Regions from separate parts of the Serratia sarumanii genome, predicted to be linked through region 2. Evidence: predicted binding sites of a transcription regulator. Region 2 holds the regulator's gene; the other holds the start of a gene.
What was found. Region 2 encodes PhoB, which activates phosphate uptake and scavenging genes when phosphate is short. Its sites were predicted from a motif close to CTGTCATAAAACTGNCNNAT; they were not measured.

Region 1: glpT (glycerol-3-phosphate transporter) is a predicted target of PhoB. The motif match lies at 2,288-2,307, and genes of this name have one in related genera.

What each region holds. Positions count from the first base shown of each region.
Region 1 covers NZ_CP124750.1:177,457-184,922, forward strand. The annotation lists gene glpQ (glycerophosphodiester phosphodiesterase) at 1-696, opposite strand, end outside; gene glpT (glycerol-3-phosphate transporter) at 779-2,134, opposite strand; gene glpA (anaerobic glycerol-3-phosphate dehydrogenase subunit A) at 2,499-4,148, shown strand; gene glpB (glycerol-3-phosphate dehydrogenase subunit GlpB) at 4,138-5,406, shown strand; gene glpC (anaerobic glycerol-3-phosphate dehydrogenase subunit GlpC) at 5,403-6,602, shown strand; gene SSARUM_RS00830 (DcrB family lipoprotein) at 6,638-7,201, opposite strand; gene SSARUM_RS00835 (GNAT family N-acetyltransferase) at 7,282-7,466, opposite strand, start outside.
Region 2 covers NZ_CP124750.1:995,614-1,003,079, forward strand. The annotation lists gene licT (BglG family transcription antiterminator LicT) at 1-94, opposite strand, end outside; gene sbcC (exonuclease subunit SbcC) at 326-3,577, opposite strand; gene sbcD (exonuclease subunit SbcD) at 3,574-4,806, opposite strand; gene phoB (phosphate response regulator transcription factor PhoB) at 5,022-5,711, shown strand; gene phoR (phosphate regulon sensor histidine kinase PhoR) at 5,736-7,052, shown strand; gene SSARUM_RS04685 (PstS family phosphate ABC transporter substrate-binding protein) at 7,067-7,466, shown strand, end outside.

The DNA of each region.
Region 1 (7,466 bases), 820 kb from region 2:
GATCAGCTGCACCAGCTTCAGATCCATGCCCAGCTTCGGCTCCAGCTCGTTCTTGATGCGTTTGAGCTCGTTGGCGTCGAAGCACTGCAGGTAGACGTTGTCGTTTTTGCCGGTGTAGCCGTATTGCTTGAGCACCGCCAGCACTTTGCTGGAGATGTCCTTGCCTTCCTGTTTGTGGAACCACGGCGCCTTGATTTCAGGGTAGATGCCGATGTTCTTGCCGGTCGAATGGTTCAGACCCTGCACGAACTCGATCTCTTCCTGGAAGGTGTGTACGCGGAAGTCGGATTTGCCCATCGGGAAGCGGCCAGGGTAGCCCTGCACCTTCTTGCCGTTTTCGATTTCAAAGCCTTCGGTGAACTTCAGCGATTTGATCTCCGCCAGCGTAAAGTCGATGGCGTAATAACGGCCGTCCTTGCGCGCGCGGTCCGGGAAGCGTTCGGCGACGTCGGTGACGCGATCGAGGTAATGGTCGTGCAGCACCACCAGCTCGTTGTCTTTGGTCATCACCAGATCTTGTTCGAGGTAATCGGCGCCCTGCGCGTAGGCCATCGCCTTCGCCGGCAGAGTGTGTTCCGGCAGGTAGCCGCTGGCGCCGCGGTGGGCGATCACCACTTTGTCCGCCGCCTGCGCGGCGCTGACCATTGAGGTAGCGAGAATGATCCCTGTCAGCAGGGCTTTGACTTGAGTCCGCATTCCGTTTTCTCCTTGTTGTTGGGGGCAGGGTAGTAAAAAGGCCGCAGGGCGGCCTTTAAATCATGCAAAAGTCGTGTGACGGTTAGCCGCGCTTGCCGGCAGCGATTTCCGCGTGGTGTTTCTTTTCGTTCAGCATGGTCAGCAGCAGCAGGATAACCGCCAGCACGCCGCCGCCGATCATCACCATGAAGCCGCCGTCCCAACCGAAGAAGTCTACGGTGTAGCCGACGATGGCGCTGGCCGCGACCGAGCCGCCCAGGTAGCCGAACAGGCCGGTGAAGCCCGCGGCGGTACCGGCGGCTTTCTTCGGCGCCAGCTCCAGCGCGTGCAGGCCGATCAGCATCACCGGGCCGTAGATCAGGAAGCCGATGACCAGCATACAGATCATGTCCACGGTCGGGTTGCCCGGCGGGTTCATCCAGAACACCACGGTGGCGATGGTCACCAGCGTCATGAAGAACACGCCGGTGGCGCCGCGGTTGCCTTTGAACACTTTGTCCGACATCCAGCCGCACAGCAGGGTGCCCGGGATACCGGCGTATTCATACAGGAAGTAAGCCCAGGAAGACTTGTCCAGCGCGAAGTGCTTCACTTCTTTCAGGTAGGTCGGCGACCAGTCCAGAATGCCGTAACGCAGCAGGTAGACGAACACGTTGGCGACCGCGATGTACCACAGCAGCTTGTTCGGCAGGATATACTGCATGAAGATCTGCTTGGCGGTCAGCTCTTCTTCGTCTTTTTCACTGTAGTCGTCCGGGTAGTCGTTTTTGTACTCTTCAATCGGCGGCAGGCCGCAGGATTGCGGGGTGTCGCGCATCAGGCCGAAGGCGATCAGGGCCACCAGGATGGCGCCGAAGGCCGGCATGTACAGCGCCGCGTGCCAGTCGTTGAACCAGGCCATACCCAGCAGGAACAGCAGCGGCGGCAGGCCGCCACCCACGTTGTGGGCGCAGTTCCAGATGGAGACGATGCCGCCGCGTTCTTTCTGCGACCACCAGTGCACCATGGTGCGGCCGCACGGCGGCCAACCCATGCCCTGGAACCAGCCGCACAGGAACAGCAGGACGAACATGATGGCGATGCTGGAGGTGGCCCACGGCACGAAGCCCATGAACAACATCACCGCCGCCGCCAGGATCAGGCCGGCAGGCAGGAACACTCGCGGGTTGGAACGGTCGGAGACCGAACCCATGATGAATTTGGAGAAGCCGTAGGCGATGGAAATGCCCGACAGCGCGAAGCCGAGGTCACCGCGGCTGAAGCCTTGTTCGATCAGGTAAGGCATGGCCAGGGTGAAGTTCTTACGCACCAGATAGTAAGCGGCGTAACCGAAGAAGATCCCCAGGAAAATTTGCCAGCGCAGCTTACGGTAGAGCGGGTCTACCTTATCGCTCGGCACACGGGCGATGTGTGCGGCTGGCTTAAAAATACTCAACATGAGCGCCTCCGATGGCTTTATCTGTTATCACATCAATATGACCTTTTACGTTCATTTGATGATTGAGCGGATATCGAATGTGGTGTTTTTGTGTTCCATAACGAGCGCCATTGTCGTCAAATACGCCTGGTGTCGCTGTGACGAATGGCGCAATTGTTACACTTTTATGAAGCCACGGCGGATTTTGAGCGATTCGTTAACGTTATGAAATAGAAAAACGTCCAAAAATCGTGATTATGATCACATTGATGGTTTTTTGTGGACATTTTTATTTCGTTTGATGTTCGTTCTTGTTCCTTATCAAACAAAGACCCTTATAACCGTGGCTCAATAGGCTCATAACTACCGATCCTGAGGGAGCGACATGAGCAGCTATTTTGACGGCGGCGAAACGGATGTGATCATCATCGGCGGCGGCGCCACCGGCGCAGGCATCGCCCGCGACTGCGCGCGGCGCGGCTTGCACTGCATTTTGCTGGAGCGCCACGACATCGCCACCGGCGCCACCGGCCGCAACCACGGTTTGCTGCACAGCGGCGCGCGCTATGCGGTGACCGACGGCGAGTCGGCGCGTGAGTGCATCGAAGAAAACCGCATCCTGAAACGCATCGCCCACCACTGCATCGAGCGCACCGATGGGCTGTTCATCACCCTGCCGCAGGACTCGCTGGACTATCAGCAACAGTTTATCGCCGCCTGTCGCCAGGCCGACATCGGCGCCGAAGCGATCGACCCGCAGCTGGCGCTGCGGCTGGAGCCGGCGGCTAACCCGGCGCTGATCGGCGCGGTGCGCGTGCCGGACGGCACCGTCGATCCCTTCCGGCTGACCGCCGCCAACATGTTGGACGCGCGCGAACACGGCGCGCAGATCCTGACCTACCACCAGGTGGTGGGATTGTTGCGCAGCGGCGATCGGGTGACGGGCGTGCGCGTTTACGACCATCAGAATCAGCGGCGCTATGCGCTGCATGCGCCGGTGGTGGTCAACGCCGCCGGCATCTGGGGCCAGCAGATCGCCGAATACGCCGATTTGCGCATCCGCATGTTCCCGGCCAAGGGGGCGCTGCTGATCCTCGGCCACCGCATCAACAACATGGTGATCAACCGCTGCCGCAAACCGGCGGACGCCGACATCCTGGTGCCGGGCGACACCATCTCGCTGATCGGTACTACCTCGACCCATATCGACTACGACCAAATTGACAACATGCTGGTGACCCCGCAGGAAGTGGACATTCTGATCCGCGAGGGGGCGCTGTTGGCGCCCACCCTGGCGCAGACCCGCATTCTGCGCGCCTACGCCGGGGTACGGCCGCTGGTGGCCAGCGACGACGATCCCAGCGGGCGCAACGTCAGCCGCGGCATCGTGCTGCTCGATCACGCCGCCCGCGACGGGCTGGAAGGGTTTATCACCATCACCGGCGGCAAGCTGATGACCTACCGCCTGATGGCGGAATGGGCCACCGACAAGGTGTGCGAAAAGCTTGGCGTAAACCGCCCGTGCACCACCGCGCAGGATGCGTTGCCCGGCTCCCGCCAGTCGGCGGAGGAGACGGTGCGCAGCGTGGTTTCTCTGCCCGCCAGCATTCGCGGCTCGGCAATTTACCGCCACGGCGATCGCGCCAGCCAGGTGCCGGCGGCCGATCGGCTCGACACCAGCCTGGTGTGCGAATGCGAGGCGGTGACCGCCGGGGAAGTGCGCTATGCGGTCAACTCGCTGACCGTCAATAACCTGGTGGATCTGCGCCGCCGCACCCGCGTCGGCATGGGCACCTGCCAGGGCGAACTCTGTGCCTGCCGCGCCGCCGGGCTGTTGACGCGCTTTAACGTCAGCACGCCGCAGCAGTCCATCGCGCAGCTGTCGCAGTTCCTCAACGAACGGTGGAAAGGCGTACGGCCGATCGCCTGGGGCGACGCGCTGCGCGAGAGTGAATTTACCAGCTGGGTTTACCAGGGGCTATGCGGGCTTGAAGCCCAGGCCGACAAGGAGCAGGAGGCGGATGATGCGATTTGACGTAGTGGTGATTGGCGGTGGCCTGGCGGGCCTGAGCTGCGCCATTGCCGTGGCCGAACAGGGCAAGCGCTGTGCGGTGGTCAGTTCCGGCCAGAGCGCGCTCTACTTCTCCTCCGGCTCGCTCGACCTGCTGGCGAGATTGCCGGACGGCACGCCGGTCGAAATGCCGCTGGCGGCGTTGCCGCAGCTGGCGCAGCAGGCGCCGCAGCATCCGTATGCCCTGATCGGGCCCGGCCGGGTGGCGGCGCTGTCCGCCGCCGCGCAGCGGTTGTTGGAGCGCTGCGGGCTGAACTTGCAGGGCGAGGGCGCCAACAACCATCTGCGCATTACGCCGCTTGGCACGCGTCGCGCCACCTGGCTCAGCCCGCAGGCGATCCCGACGCTGCCGCTGACCGGCCAACTGCCGTGGCGGCGCATTGCGGTGATCGGCATCGAAGGCTTCCTTGATTTCCAGCCGCAGATGGCCGCCGACTCTCTGAGCCGGGAGCTCGGCGTAGAGACGGAGGTGGCCTATCTGCACATGCCGGCGCTGGACAGATTGCGCAATAACCCCAGCGAGTTCCGCGCGGTAAACATCGCCCGGGTGCTGGATTTGATGGAAAGTCTGCCGCCGATGGCCGAGGAACTGCGGCGGTTGGCGGGGGCAGCCGACGCGCTCTTTCTGCCGGCCTGTTTGGGATTGGAGGACGACGCGTCGCTGGCGGTGCTGCAGGATGCGGTCGGCAAGCCGATCCGGCTGCTGCCGACGCTGCCGCCTTCGGTGCCCGGCATGCGCTTGCATCAGACGCTGCGGCGGCGTTTTCAACAGCTGGGCGGCGTTTTCATGCCCGGCGACAGCGTGCTGCGCGCCGAGTGCGAAGCCGGCCGCGTCACGGGCCTGTATACCCGCAACCACGGTGATATTCCGCTGCGGGCGCAGCAGGTGGTGCTGGCCAGCGGCAGCTTCTTCAGCAACGGGCTGGTGGCGGATTTCGACGGGGTGCGCGAGCCGATCTTCGGGCTGGACGTACACAGCCGCGCGGATCGCGCCGACTGGAGCCGGCGCGAGCTGTTCGCGCCGCAGCCTTATTTGCAGTTTGGCGTGCGCACCGACGGCAGGCTGCGGGCGATGAAGCAGGGCATGCCGTTCGACAATCTGTACGCCATCGGCGCGGTCGCCGGCGGCTACGATCCGCTGCAGCAGGGCTGCGGCGCCGGCGTGTCATTGATCGGTGCGCTGCACGTCGCGCAGCAGATCGCCGCGGAGGAAAACGCATGAGCCTGCATCAGGACCACAGCTTTGAAAGCTGCATCAAATGCACCGTCTGCACCACCTATTGCCCGGTCGCCAAAGTGAACCCGCTCTATCCGGGGCCAAAACAGGCGGGGCCGGACGGCGAGCGGCTGCGGCTGAAAGATCCGGCGCTGTACGACGAAGCCTTGAAATACTGCACCAACTGCAAGCGTTGTGAAGTGGCCTGCCCGTCCGACGTCAAAATCGGCGATATCATTCAGCGCGCCCGCGCCGACTTCGCCCAGAGCAAGCCGACGCTGCGCGACGCCATCCTCAGCCACACCGATATCATGGGCTCGCTGTCGACGCCGTTCGCGCCGATCGTCAACGCCGCCACCGGGCTGAAACCGGTGCGCAAGCTGTTGGACAAGGCGCTGAAGATCGATCACCGGCGAGAACTGCCGAAATACTCGTTCGGCACTTTCCGCCGCTGGTACCGGCAGCAGGCGCAAGCTCAGCGGCGCTATGCCGAGCAGGTGGCGTTTTTCCACGGCTGCTTCGTCAACTATAACCATCCGCAGCTGGGCAAGGATTTGATCCGGGTATTCAACGCGCTGGATATCGGCGTGCAGCTGCTGAAACGCGAGAAATGCTGCGGCGTGCCGCTGATCGCCAACGGGTTTATCGAGCAGGCCAAAAAGCAGGCTAGGGTTAACGCCGAGTCGCTGCATGAAGCGGTGCTTGAGCGCGGCATTCCGGTGGTGGCGACCTCATCGAGCTGCACCTTCACCCTGCGCGACGAATATCCTCATCTGCTGGACGTGGACACCACCCCGGTGCGCGATCGGGTGGAGCTGGCGACGCGCTATCTCTATCGCCTGATCAATCAGGGGCGCAGCCTGCCGCTGAAACGCACGCCGCTGCGGGTGGCTTATCACACGCCTTGCCATATGGAGAAGATGGGCTGGACCGCCTACACCCTGGAGTTGCTGCAGCAGATACCGGGACTGGAGCTGGTGGTGCTGGATTCGCAGTGCTGCGGCATCGCCGGCACCTACGGGTTCAAATCGGAGAACTACGCCACCTCGCAAGGCATCGGCGCGCCGCTGTTCCGGCAAATCGAAGAGAGCGGAGTGGATCTGGTAGTGACCGACTGCGAGACCTGCAAATGGCAGATAGAAATGTCCACCAGCAAGCGCTGCGAGCATCCGATCACCCTGCTGGCGCAGGCGCTGGTATAAAAACGAGAGGGCCGGCAAGCCGGCCCTCTGTGGGATTACTGCTTCAGCTTCAGGGTGGAGATGATGCCTTCGGCTTCGGCCTGCGCCTGCTGCTGATTGTCCGCCGGCAGCGTCACCTGAATGGTCAGCATGTTGTTGTTCAGCGAGCCGATCAGGACGGAGGAATAGGCTTTTTCGCCGCCGCTGGTGATGATGCTGTCCAGCTGACGCAGCGGCACGCCGTTGACGTCGAGCGCCTTGTTGGTGATCACCTGCAGGTTGGCGTCACGCGCGCGCTGGGTATTCTCCAGGCGCTTGGCCAGGGTCTCCAGGCTGTCGGCGGTCTTGTCGCCCAGGATCACGATCACCGCGCGCTGGCCGGTGCTGTCTGCGTAAACATGCATGTTGTTGGCCTGGTTGCCCAGCTTGCCGCTCTGATCCGCCATGCCGACCGGCAGGGTGAACGCCAGTTTACCGTCCAGCAGGCTGACCTGCTGCCCGGCCGGCGCGCTGGCCGCCGCGCCGTCAGACGCTGCCTTGGTGTCTTTGGTGTCGCCGTCGCAGGCCGCGAGGCCAAGCGCCAGCAGGCTGATACCCATCAATTTCGCTACTTTACGCATCGGGCTTCCTTCTTCCTTTCCGGTAGGGATTCACTGTCGTATCGCAACCTATTCCAGGTTGAAATGCAAGGCAGATGTTGTCACAAGTTTTTCTCCAGTAATAGCCGATAATCAGCCACTTCGCCTTTCTTTTCCAGCTGAACAATCTGATAGTGGTGGGCGAGCAGCATCGTCAGCATGGCGCGGAACCGGTTACGGGTTTTGACTGTCAGTTGGCGATAGCCCTGCGCCCGCGCCCAGCGCTCCTGTTCGGCCAACAAGGCCT
Region 2 (7,466 bases):
TAAAGCCGATTCCTTTTCCCATTACCACCGTCTCTTCCTGACGGTCGTCCAGCGTAATCACCACGTTATTATTGAGTATTTTAGCGATTTTCATGGTCTTTCCCGGTGTTTCAGCATCCTGAAAACGAAAAAACCTGACGCCCGGGAGCGATCCCGGGCGTCAGGTTTTGCCTGTATTTTATGTTTCTGTCCTGCGGCCTGAGCGGCGGAGGGGATACAGTAACAATCCTGTTATGCCTGCATAATAACCCGTGCTCGCCGCGGCTCAACGCTTTTCACCGCGGAGTGCCGCCGCGGTCACACTTCTGCGCCGCGCACGGCGTGATCATTCCAGCCTGAAGTGCGCCTCCAGCCGGCTGACGCCGAGCCCGTTGACCTTTTTCACCTTGATCTGCACCGGAATACGCTCTTTCATCGCCTCGACGTGGCTGATCACGCCAATGGTTTTGCCGGAGGCGTTCAGGCTGTCCAGCGCGTCCAGCGCGGTATCGAGGGTTTCGGCGTCCAGCGTGCCGAAGCCTTCGTCGAGGAACAGCGAATCGATGCTGGTTTTGTGGCTGACCAGATCGGACAACGCCAGTGCCAGCGCCAGGCTGACCAGGAAGCTCTCGCCGCCGGACAGAGTACGGGTATCGCGCAGCGCGTCGGCCTGCCAGGTGTCCACCACCTGCAGCTCCAGCGCGTCGCTGGTTTTGCGCTGCAGCAGGTAGCGCCCGTGCAGCCGGCCGAGCTGAAGGTTGGCCAGATAAACCAGATGATCGAGCGTCAGCCCCTGAGCGAAGCGGCGGAACTTGTCGCCTTCTTTCGAGCCGATCAGCTGGTTGAGGTAGCTCCAGTCGTCGTAGTCTTGCTGGCTGCGGACGATTTGCTCGAACAGCGCCTGTTGATTGAGGCGGCGGGCGGCGTCGCTTTCCAGCTGGTTGCGCAGTTCACCCTGGCGCAGCTGCAACGTTTTCAACTGCTGTGCCAGCTCGGCCAGCGATTGGGTGAGTGCGTCGAGATCCGCGTTGGCTTCATCCACCCCTTCAGGGCGGCTTTGCCGATGCTGCTCCAGCGTTTGCGTCGCCTGCGTCAGCAGGGCGGCGGCCTCCACCTGGCGCTGTTGCAGTTGCTCTTTGCGCTGCTGCAATTCGCGGCGCAGGGCGTCGTCCAGCAACGCAGCGGCGAAGGCGGTTTCATCGGCGAATTCGCTGTCGGCCAGCGCCTGCTGCCACAGCTGCTGCGCCTGCTGCAGCCGTTCCTGCATTTGGGTGTGCTGTTGTTGCAATCCGGCCTGCTGGCCGGCCAGGCGCTCGCGCAGTTCCTGCGCTTTTTGCCACTGCTCGGCGGCCTGCAAGCTGGCCTGCTCACAGGCGGTTTGTTTGGCGCGCAGCTGTTCGCGCACCTCGGCGACCTGCTGTTCGCCGAACAGCGCCAGCCGCTGCGCGCGCCGTTCGGCGAGGGTCTTCTCGCCTTCTTGCCAGCGTTGTTGCAGGTCTTGCTGCTGTTGCAGGCTGTCGGCATGGGTTTTCTGCAGCAGCGTAAAGCGCTCTTCGAGCAGCGCCAGCCGTTGCTGCGCCTGCTGCTGCTGCGTTTGCAGAGCGGCGAGCGCGTCTTTCGCCTGCTGTACCGCCTGCGCCGCCTGTTCATGCTGCTGCAGCGCGTGTTGCCCGCGCCGCTCTTCATCGTCGCAGCCGCTTAGCCAGGCGCTGAGCCGCTCGCCCTCGGCCAACGTAAAGTCGAATGCCAGCGGCGCGCTGAGCTGCTGCCACTGCTGCTGTTGGGCAGCCAGCTGCTGCTCATCCTGCGCGATAGCCTGCTGTTGGCGTTGCAATTGCTGTTGCAGGTTGTCGTAACGGGCTCGCAGCTCGACGCCTTGTTTTTGCAATGCTTCGGTCTGGACTTTCATTTGCTCCAGACGTTGCGCAGTTTCTGACAGTTTTACCTCTTGGTATTGTTCTACCGCCGGGTGCTCGCATGAGCCGCACAGCGGGCAGGGGGCGCCGGGTTGCAAACGGGCGCGCTCGGCTTCCAGACCCACGATCCGTTGTTCCAGCGCATAGGTTTTTTCAACATCGGCCTGGTGGGCTTTCTGCTGCTTAAATTGCTGACGGATGAGCTCTAACTGTGGCTCCAACTGGGTCAGTTCATTTTGACCGATGTTTAGCTCTTGCCGCTGCTGTTCCAGCCGTTTAACAACTTGTTGCGATAAAGAGGCGAGCGTAAATAACTGCTGGCGCGTCGGGCGCAGATCCGCCAGGGCGCTCAGGCGCTGGCGCAGCGGGGCCAGCGGCGTTTGCGCCGCCAGCGCCTGCTGCTGTTGTTGCTGAACGGCCAGCGCTTCGGTCAGCGCGTTCAACTGCTGCTGATGCTGTGCGGCCTGCGCCGTCAGCTGGCTGCGCTCGGCGGTGAGCTGCTCCAGCGTGGTTTTCTGTTTGGCACACTGCTGCGCGGCGGCATCGCCGGCCTGTCGCCGCTCGGCCTGCGTCGACTGCAGTTGGGCGATCTGATGGTCGAGCGGGGCGACCTGGTCATCGATCAGCTGTTGTTGTTGCCGCATATGCTCGGCATGGGCTTGCTGCGCCAGACGGGCCTTTTCCACCGCCTGCTGCAGCGGCGCCAACTGCGCCGAGTGCTGTTCCTGTTGCTGCGTCAGCTGGGCTGCCTGCTGTTGTATCGTCTGCAGCTCGGCGCGGCAGCGATCGCGTTCACCGCGCAGCGGCCGCAATTTCTCGGCCGGTTCGCTGAGCGCCAGCCGCTGCAGCTGCGGGGCGGCCTCGGCCTGCTCGCGCTGGGCGGTTTCCAGCCGCCGTTGACCCTCGTTTTGCTGTTGCTGGAGGCGTTGCCATTGCTGCAGCCAGCTCAGCGCCTGTTGCTGTTGCTGAGTTTGCTTACCGAGGGCGCTTTCCTGCGCGCTCAGCGCCGTCAGCTGTTCAGTCAGGGAGTGGCGCTGTTCATCGTTCAGCAGCTCGATGCCGCTGGCGCGCTGGTGCAACCCATCCAGGTCGGTTTTGGCCTGCTTGTGCGATTCGAACACCTGTTCGGACAGCCGCCCGTAGATTTCGGTGCCGGTCAGCTCTTCCAACAGTTCGGCGCGATCGTTGGCGTCGGCGTTGAGGAACGCGGCGAACTGCCCCTGAGACAGCATCATCGATTTGGTGAAGCGGCCGAAGTCCAGCCCGGTGATGGCGGCGGTGATCTCCAGCTTGTCGCGCACCTTGTCCGCCAGGATCTTGCCGTCCTCGCGGCGCGCCAGTTCCACCTTCGGCGCCTGCAGGTTGCCGTCCGGCGCGTTTTTGGCGCGGCGCTGGCTCCAGAAGGCGCGATAGCCGACGCCCTTGACCTCGAATTCGACCTCCGCCAGCGATTCGGCGGTGTGGCGGGTCATCAGTTCATTCTGGCTCGGCGTGACGTTGAGACGCGGCGTCTGGTGGTACAGCGCCAGGCAGATGGCGTCCAGCAGGGTGGTTTTGCCCGCGCCGGTCGGGCCGGTAATGGCGAACAGGCCGTTGCTGGCGAACGGCTCGGCGGTGAAGTCAATTTTCCACTCGCCCTGCAGCGAGTTGAGGTTTTTTAACCTCAGGCTGAGGATCTTCATGGTTGGGTCTCCTCAGGATTGTGCTGCACCGCCTCGACCACCTGGCGGAACAGTTGATGCATCCGCCGTTGGCGCGCTTCTGGCATGTCGGCCTCCTGCGCCAGGCGCCGTTCGAACACCTCGTTGACGCTCAGTTCGTTGAGCGTTTCCTTATCCTGCTGTGCGATCGCCTGGCGGCGCTGCTCTTTACTGCGCCGCAGCAGCACCACTTCCACCGGCAGCTCATCCGCCAGCAGCCGGATGCGGCGCTGGATATCGCTGAGGTAGTCCTGCGTCGCCACTTCGATATCCAGCCACACCGGCAGCTCGCCGGCATAGTCGGCAAATTGCTGCAGCTGCCGTTCGATCTCGGCCAGATCGCCTTTGATCAGCTGCATGGGCTGGAACTGCGGGATCGCTAACGCTTCTACCTGCTGCAGGGCGCCGTCGGCGAAATCGACCAGGAAGACGCTTTTGGCTTTGCCCAGTTCATCGAAGCTGAGCGGAATCGGTGAGCCGCTATAGCGAATATGCTCTGATTTGGCGACGTTCTGCGCGCGGTGAATGTGGCCCAGCGCGATATAGTCGGCGGGCGGGAAGGCCTGCGCCGGGAAGGCGTCGAGGGTGCCGATATAGATGTCGCGCACCGAGTCGGAGGTGGTGACGCCGACGGTGGTCAGGTGGCCGGTGGCGACGATCGGCAGCGGCAGGCCCAGCCGATCGCGGCGTTCGCAGGCCGCCTGATACAGCGCCTGGTAATGTTCGGCGATAGCTTCCTGCAGCGCCTGCTGTTTTTGCGCGCCGGATTCGCCGGCGCGGCTGGTGAGCAGATCGCGCGGCCGCAGAAAAGGAATGGCGCACAGCACCGCGCCCGGCTGGCCGTCGCGCCGGTTCAGCACCACGATCTGCTGCTCAAGGGAGCCCTGCGCGCTCGCGATCACCGTGGTGTTCAGGCAGGAGAGCAGTTCCCGCGATTCGTTCAGCGTCGCCACCGAGTCGTGGTTGCCGCCCAGCACCACCAACTGACAGCCGGTGCGCTGCAGCTCCACCACGAAGCGGTTGTACAGCTCGCGGGCGTAGCTGGGCGGCGAACCGGTATCGAACAGATCCCCGGCGACGATCAGCGCATCCACCTGCTGCTGCTCGATCTGCTCGATCAGCCAGTTCAGAAAAGCCTGGTGCTCGGCGGCGCGGCTTTTGGTGAAAAAGTACTGGCCAAGGTGCCAGTCAGAGGTGTGGATCAGGCGCATGACACTCCCGGATGCAAAGGTAATGGCGATGATTATAAAGGCCGCGGCGGCGGCTGTCCCGGCGCAATGATGATGACAACCGGATGATTTTTCTTTGCGCCGGGAAATAATCGCTATGCTTACTGCCTATAACAGCCGCTTTTTTTCATAAAAGTGTCACAAAACTGACGCATAATGGCGCCCGCAAAGTCGCTAACACATTGGCAGGATTGACGATGGCAAGACGCATACTGGTGGTGGAAGACGAAGCGCCGATCCGTGAGATGGTGTGCTTTGTGTTGGAACAGAATGGTTACCAACCGTTGGAAGCCGAGGATTATGACAGCGCCGTGACGCGCCTGTCTGAGCCGTTCCCTGATTTGGTGTTGCTCGACTGGATGTTGCCCGGCGGTTCCGGCATTCAGTTTATCAAACATATGAAGCGCGAAGCGCTGACCCGCGATATCCCGGTGATGATGCTGACCGCGCGCGGCGAAGAGGAAGACCGGGTGCGCGGTCTGGAAGTGGGGGCGGATGATTACATCACCAAGCCGTTCTCGCCCAAGGAACTGGTGGCGCGCATCAAAGCGGTCATGCGCCGCATTTCACCGATGGCGGTGGAAGAGGTGATTGAAATGCAAGGGCTGAGCCTGGATCCGTCCTCCCACCGCGTGATGGCGAACGATCAGGCGCTGGACATGGGGCCGACCGAGTTCAAGCTGCTGCACTTCTTTATGACCCACCCGGAGCGGGTTTATAGCCGTGAGCAGTTGCTTAATCACGTCTGGGGCACTAACGTTTATGTGGAAGACCGTACCGTTGACGTGCATATCCGTCGGCTCCGCAAGGCGTTAGAAACCAGTGGGCATGATAAAATGGTTCAAACCGTTCGGGGCACCGGCTACCGGTTCTCAACGCGCTATTGATCGCGCTGCGCTGGAGAATATGCCGTGTTAGAACGTCTGTCGTGGAAGAGGCTGGCTCTGGAGCTGGCTCTTTTCTGTCTGCCCGCCTTACTGCTGGGGCTGATTTTCGGTTATCTGCCCTGGTTCCTGCTGGCCTCCGCTCTGGCGGCGCTGGTGTGGAATTTCTACAACCAGCTCAAACTCTCCCATTGGCTGTGGATCGACCGCAGTATGACACCGCCGCCCGGCCGCTGGAGCTGGGAGCCGCTGTTCTATGGCCTGTATCAGATGCAGCAGCGCAATCGCCGCCGCCGGCGCGAGCTGGCGTTGCTGATCAAGCGCTTTCGCAGCGGGGCCGAATCGCTGCCTGATGCGGTGGTGATGACCACCGTTGAAGGCAACATCTTCTGGTGCAATGGGCTGGCGCAGCATCTGCTCGGCTTTCGCTGGCCGGAAGACAACGGCCAGCACATCCTCAACCTGCTGCGTTATCCGGAATTCAGCCACTATCTGCAACAGCAGGAGTTCTCACGCCCGCTGACGCTGCAGCTGAACAACGAACACTACGTCGAATTCCGCGTGATGCCCTATTCCGAAGGGCAGTTGCTGATGGTGGCGCGCGACGTCACCCAGATGCGCCAGCTGGAGGGGGCGCGGCGCAACTTCTTCGCCAACGTCAGCCATGAGCTGCGCACGCCGCTGACGGTGCTGCAGGGCTATCTGGAGATGATGGGCGACGAAGAGCAGGACGGTTCGCTGCGCAGCAAGGCGCTCGGCACCATGCAGGAGCAGACCCGCCGGATGGACGGGCTGGTCAAGCAGCTGCTGACGCTGTCGCGCATCGAGGCGGCGCCCAATGTCGACATGAACGAGCGGGTGGATATCCCGCTGATGCTGCGGGTGTTGCAGCGCGAGGCGCAGTCGCTGAGCGGCGGCAATCACGAGATCACTTTCCGGGTGAACGAACAGCTCAACGTGTTCGGCAATGAAGACCAGTTGCGCAGCGCGGTGTCTAACCTGGTGTACAACGCGGTCAACCACACGCCGAAGGGCACCCATATCGAAGTGAGCTGGCAGCAGACGGCGCACGGCGCGCAGTTCCAGGTCAGCGACAACGGGCCGGGCATCGCCGCCGAACACCTGCCGCGCCTGACCGAGCGTTTTTACCGCGTCGACAAGGCCCGTTCGCGCCAGACCGGCGGCAGCGGGCTGGGGCTGGCGATCGTTAAACATGCGCTCAGCCATCACGACGCGCGGCTGGAGATCCTCAGCGAGCCGGGGATCGGCACCCGCTTTATCTTTACCTTACCCAACCGGTTGATTGTTCCCGCCGCTTTATCAGAGAATGCGGTGAAAAATTAACGCGAGACACCGGTATGACCCGAATAACCCGAGGGCTGTTGCTTTGCCTGGCGCTGCTGGCCGGACGCGGCGCGCTGGCGCAGCCCGACGGCATGCTGGCGGGCAACCTGTCCAGCGTCGGTTCCGATACTTTGGCGAATCTGATGGCGCTGTGGGCGCAGGATTTCAGCCGGCATTATCCCAACGTTAACCTGCAGATCCAGGCCGCCGGCTCGTCGACCGCGCCGACCGCGTTGGCGGCGGGCGCTGCGCAGCTGGGCCCGATGAGCCGGCCGATGAAGGCGGCCGAGGTTTCGGCGTTCGAACACCGTTACGGCTATGCGCCGCTGGCGGTGCCGGTGGCGGTGGATGCGCTGGTGGTGTTGGTGCATCAGGACAACCCGCTGCGCGGCCTCAATCTGCAGCAGCTCGATC